Regions from separate parts of the Pseudoalteromonas sp. PAST1 genome, predicted to be linked through region 1. Evidence: predicted binding sites of a transcription regulator. Region 1 holds the regulator's gene; the other holds the start of a gene.
The links. The regulator MetJ, encoded in region 1, represses methionine synthesis genes. The targets are predictions, from matches to a motif close to TAGACGTCTAGACGTCTA.
Positions count from the first base shown of each region.

Region 2: the regulator MetJ is predicted to act here: its motif matches at 1,311-1,328, upstream of metK (methionine adenosyltransferase).

Region 1 covers NZ_JAKGBH010000058.1:19,827-23,032, reverse strand. Annotated here, with positions in the region: gene metB (cystathionine gamma-synthase) at 1-926, opposite strand, end outside; gene metJ (met regulon transcriptional regulator MetJ) at 1,151-1,471, shown strand; gene L1272_RS19875 (malic enzyme-like NAD(P)-binding protein) at 1,571-2,812, opposite strand.
Region 2 covers NZ_JAKGBH010000002.1:183,571-186,776, reverse strand. Annotated here, with positions in the region: gene tkt (transketolase) at 1-1,163, opposite strand, end outside; gene metK (methionine adenosyltransferase) at 1,430-2,581, shown strand; gene L1272_RS01745 (START domain-containing protein) at 2,623-3,206, opposite strand, start outside.

The DNA.
Region 1 (3,206 bases):
TTGATGTCGCCTTTAATATCAAAGCTCACCATGCCACCAAAACCGCGTTGCTGTGCCTTAGCAAGCTCATGTTGTGAGTGAGAAGCAAGGCCAGGGTAATAGACTTGGCTTACATAAGGAGAGCTTTCTAAATACTCAGCAATGGCAAAAGCATTCTCTTGGTGCTGCTTTAGGCGTACATTTAAAGTACGTAAACCACGAAGCGTTAAGTAGCTGTCAAATGGTGCACCAATAATACCGATATTATTCGCCCACCAAGCAAGCTCGTCGCCTAGCTCTTGCGTTGCAGCAATCACTGCACCGCCCACTACATCAGAGTGACCATTGATGTATTTAGTGGTTGAGTGCACAACAATATCAACACCAAACTCAATTGGGTTTTGTAATGCAGGTGATAAGAAGGTGTTATCAGCCGCAACCAAAGCACCACACTGCTTAGCAATACTAGTGATTGCTTTAATATCTGTTAAACGCAAGATTGGGTTACTTGGCGTTTCAATCCAAATCAACTTAGGTTTAATCGCTAAAATTTCTTGGAGATTTTCAGATTTAGTTAAATCCAAAACTTTTAGTTTTAACAGGCCACGCTTTTCAAGCGAGGTGAATAAACGATAACTACCGCCATAACAGTCATGTGGGATCACTAACGTGTCGTCACTGTTTAACAGCTGAGTGGCTAAATGCACAGCAGACATACCTGTTGCAGTGATAATACCTTTAGCACCACCTTCAAGCTCAGCTAAGGTTTCAGCTAAGATATCGCGATTTGGATTACCGCTGCGACCATAGTCATACTGGCGCTTAGTATCAAAATCAGCAAACGAATAGGTGGTTGATAAGTATAAAGGAGGCACAACCGCACCATGATGTTTATCGGCTTCAATGCCGTGACGAACAGCAATCGTCGCTTTATTTTTTTCGCTCATTTCATCACCTATTCTTTAATTGGATGTTTAGACGTCTAAAAGGTTAGATGATCAAATATGAGAAGTCAAAGCATTTATCGCTTACACATAGAAGTTTATACATTTACACCACTAGATGGCCAAATAACTAGTATTTGACTATCTTTTTTAAAGAGATAGAATTTCCGCATCTTGCGCTGTGAATAAGGCGTAAATCACTGACAACCGAGGCAACGAAACAACTTATGGCTAAATGGAACGGTGAATACATTCACCCATATGCAGAACACGGTAAAAAATCAGAACAAGTAAAAAAGATTACCGTATCAATCCCACTTAACGTATTAAAAGTATTAACTGACGAGCGTACACGCCGCCAGATCAATAACCTGCGTCATGCGACGAACAGTGAGTTATTGTGTGAAGCTTTCTTACATGCTTTTACAGGTCAACCATTACCAAATGATGACGACCTACGTAAAGACAACCCTGAAAAGGTACCTGAAGAAGTTAAAAGAATTATGCAAGAAATGGGATTAGATATCCCAGTGCTTGATTCAGAATAAGTATTTCGGCCATCGGATCACCGCCGATAATCGCAGATATAAAAAAACTCAGCCTAGGCTGAGTTTTTTATTGAGCGTTATACCTAAGGCTAATTAAGTTTAACGCATGTAATCTTCTGGCATATCGATTTGCGCCACACCCGACTCTACAGCCGCTTCAGCAACAGCACGTGCAATACGTGGTAATAAACGCGGATCCATAGGCTTAGGAATGATGTACTCGGCACCAAACTCAAGTGACTCAACGCCAGCCGCTTTTAATACTTCACTTGGTACAGGCTCTTTCGCGATGCCACGAATAGCATGAACTGCAGCAATTTTCATTTCATCATTAATTGCCGTTGCACGAACATCTAACGCGCCACGGAAAATGAATGGGAAACAAAGCACGTTATTTACTTGGTTAGGGAAATCTGAACGACCCGTTGCCATAATTAAATCGTTACGCGCGCTATGTGCAACTTCTGGAGCAATCTCAGGATCTGGGTTTGAACATGCAAACACAACTGGCTTGTCTGCCATCAGCTTAAGATCATCTGCAGTTAACAGGTTAGGACCTGATACACCAACGAATACATCAGCATCAGCAATAACATCTTGTAATGTACGCTTATCGGTGTTGTTAGCAAATAATTGCTTATACTCGTTTAAGTCATCACGACGTGTATGGATCACACCTTTACGGTCAAGCATATAAATGTGTTCACGCAGTGCACCACACTTAATTAAAAGCTCCATACAAGCAACAGCAGCAGCACCAGCACCTAAGCATACGATGATAGCATCTTCGATATCTTTGCCTTGCACTTCAAGGGCATTAAGCATACCAGCAGCTGTAACAATAGCGGTACCATGTTGGTCATCGTGGAAAACGGGAATATCACAGCGCTCGATAAGTGCTTTTTCGATTTCAAAACACTCAGGCGCTTTAATATCTTCTAGGTTGATACCACCAAACGTATCAGCGATGTTAGCAACCGTATTAATGAAATCTTCTGTTGTGCGGTGTTTAACTTCAATATCAATTGAGTCAAGGCCAGCAAAACGTTTGAATAGTAAGGCTTTACCTTCCATTACAGGTTTTGATGCAAGCGGACCTAAGTTACCTAAACCTAAAATTGCGGTACCGTTTGAAATAACTGCAACCATGTTGCCTTTGCCTGTGTATTTATAGGCGTTTGCTGGATCAGCAGCAATTTCACGGACTGGTTCAGCCACACCTGGGCTATAAGCTAAAGCGAGATCGTTAACCGTTTCGGCTGGCTTGGTTAGTTCAACACTAATTTTACCTGGAACGGGGTGAGCGTGGTAATGTAATGCTTGTTCACGAAAATCTGACATAACGCGATAGTATCCTGCAAAAAGTTAAAAAGTGAGAGAGCTTGCATCAGTACGATACCTGTAATGTATAAAAATTCCAAGTATTATCAGGTCTATCCTGTTATATGCTATATCGCTTAATTTTAAAGGATTTCCCAACAATTTCTGTGCATAGTTGCGATTAATCAGACATAAAGATTCATCTATTTATGACCTTTTAAGCACGTGTTGTTGTATTTTATACGCACGTACACTGCAATTAGCCGAAATTAGCCCAAAACAGCCATTTCAACGAAGTTCACAGCATTTGCTAACAAAGTTATTTAAATTTATTATTTCTAATAACTTTTAGATACCAATACGCTTAATTAAGTAGTCTATTTTGAGGCAATGAAACCTTGTTGATAGCAAGGCA
Region 2 (3,206 bases), on a different contig from region 1:
GTTAAGTTAGAACCAGCAAGGTCAGCAGAGCCACCCATGAATTCTGGTAGTAACGGACCAAACGCGTTTAATGCATTTTGTGATGCTTTACGTGTTGCAGGGTTTGCAGGATTTGCTTGTAGCTCTTCGATGTAAGCTTGTGACTTTTCAGCCCAATCTGCCGGTAGCTCACCGTTTGTACGGCGCTTAAACTCAGCAGCAAGTTCAGGGTATGCACTTTCATAAGCTGCAAATTTTTCGTCCCAGCTTGCTTCTAGTTGCTTACCTTTTTCTTTGCCATCCCACTCGCTATAGATATCAGCTGGGATTTCGAATGCATCGCCAGTCCAACCAAGGAACTCACGAGATGCTTTAATTTCGTCTTCACCTAGTGGTGCACCGTGACAATCATGGCTACCTGATTTATTAGGTGAACCATAACCAATCACTGTTTTACAACAGATTAATGATGGCTTATCAGTAATGCTACGCGCTTCTTCGATAGCGGCGCGAATTGCATCAGGGTTATGACCATCAACATCGCTAACTACGTGCCAGCCGTATGCTTTGAAGCGCGCTGGTGTGTCATCGCTGAACCAACCTTCTACTTCACCATCAATTGAGATGCCGTTGTCATCCCAAAACGCAACTAGTTTACCTAGGCCTAATGTACCGGCTAATGAACAGGCTTCGTGTGAAATACCTTCCATTAAACAGCCATCACCCATGAATGCATACGTGAAGTGATCAACAATATCGTGGCCTTCACGGTTAAACTGTGCAGCTAGCGCTTTTTCGGCAATTGCCATGCCCACTGCATTTGTGATCCCTTGACCTAATGGACCCGTAGTAGTCTCAATACCTGGTGCATATCCATACTCTGGGTGACCCGGTGTTTTTGAGTGCATTTGACGGAAGTTTTTAATTTCCTCTAGTGGTAAGTCATAGCCACTTAAGTGCAGTAGAGAATAGATCAGCATTGAACCGTGGCCATTCGAAAGAATAAATCGATCTCGGTCTGCCCACTCTGGATTCGTTGGATTGTGCTTTAGATAATCGCGCCATAGTACTTCTGCGATATCTGCCATGCCCATAGGTGCGCCAGGGTGACCAGATTTGGCCTGTTGTACTGCGTCCATTGATAAGACGCGAATAGCATTTGCAAGTTCTTTGCGTGATGGCATGAATTCTCCTACCTTTATGTATTTGCGCTGGTTGTTTATGAAGCCCCATTCTTACTTATTGTAAGGGTACAGTGCAATTAAAAATCCGCATTAAATGCACCATTTATGGGCGTTTGTTAAGAACAATACGTTATTACTAATTTTAAATGGACGTCTAGGCGTAAAATTACTATGCAAACATATTTGTTTTAGATAAAATACGCCCCTTAATTTTTTAGCGCTATTACCGACGTTTGTGAAGCGCAATATTTGTGAGCAGAAATACAATGGCAAAACATTTATTTACTTCTGAATCTGTTTCTGAAGGTCATCCGGATAAAATCGCGGACCAAATCTCTGACGCGGTTCTAGATGCTATCTTAGAGCAAGATTCTCATGCCCGTGTTGCATGTGAGACTTACGTTAAAACTGGCATGGTGATGGTTGGTGGTGAAATCACAACTAGCGCTTGGGTTGATATCGAAGAAATCACACGTAAAACAGTACGTGAAATCGGTTACACGCACTCAGACATGGGTTTCGATGCTGACTCTTGTGCAATCCTAAACACTATCGGTAAACAATCTCCAGACATCAACCAAGGTGTTGACCGTGCTCGACCTGAAGAGCAAGGTGCTGGTGACCAAGGTCTAATGTTCGGTTACGCATGTAATGAAACTGACGTTTTAATGCCTGCACCAATCACTTATTCACATCGTCTAGTTCAGCGCCAAGCTGAAGTTCGTAAAAGCGGTGAGCTTAACTGGTTACGCCCAGATGCAAAATCTCAAGTAACGTTTGCATACGAAAATGGCAAGCCTGTTGGTATTGATGCAGTTGTTCTTTCAACTCAACACTGTGATTCAATCTCACAAAACGACTTAGTTGAAGCGGTAATGGAAACGATCATTAAGCCAGTTCTTCCAGCTGAGCTTATCTCTAGCGCAACTAAGTTCTTCATCAACCCAACTGGCCGTTTCGTAATCGGTGGCCCAATGGGTGACTGTGGTCTTACAGGTCGTAAAATCATCGTTGATACATACGGTGGTATGGCTCGTCACGGTGGTGGTGCTTTCTCAGGTAAAGATCCATCAAAAGTTGACCGTTCAGCTGCATATGCTGCTCGTTACGTTGCTAAAAACGTGGTTGCTGCAGGCCTTGCTGACAAATGTGAGCTACAAGTTTCTTACGCTATCGGTGTTGCAGAGCCAACATCTATCAGCATCGAGACATTTGGTACAGGTAAATTAGAAGAAGCGCGTCTAATCGAATTAGTACGTGAGCACTTCGACCTACGTCCTTACGGCTTAATCCAAATGCTTGATCTTGAGCGTCCTATCTATCAACCGACTGCGGCTTATGGTCACTTCGGTCGTGATGAGTTCCCTTGGGAGCGTACAGACAAAGCAGACGCACTTCGCGCAGCTGCTGGCCTGTAATAGGTTAGATAAAATGAAAAAAGCGCCTTTTGGCGCTTTTTTTATGAACACGAACCTAACTGACTTATTAAGTTATCTCGCGAGAACTGATTATTGGTTAATTGCTCTGTCAGTGCTTGTAGCGTTTTATAAACGCTCTTTAGCGATACCTTATTGCTCAACCAATGCGGGATTGAGCCACCCGGATCAGCATAGGCCTGATGGCTTACCAATAAATTACTTTGCTGCTCTTCTAAACGCCAATAAGCCCTGAGCTCTTTAATACGCACAACCCCAGAGACTTCTGCTTTAGCGTATGGCTGACTGATAATTTTTAGCTCTGTTTTATGTTCACCTAAGGCATGATAACAAGAGTAACTCACCAAATCGCGATCTAACACCGGCCAAGGCGAATTAAAGTGAGTGTAAACAAGGGTTTCTGAGGGGCTTAAGCGCTCCATTAAAGTCACGCTTTTAACATTTTCGAGCCAATTGGGCGCGTTGTCGGTATCACTTAACAGCGCCATAAAGTCACTGGCCTTAGCATTTTTTACCAGCACAGAAGCATTAATTTCTATAATGCCAGTTTCGTGCTTTTTATAGCTAACCTTTATATCGTCTTGCTGTTTGTAGGTTTGCCATTCAA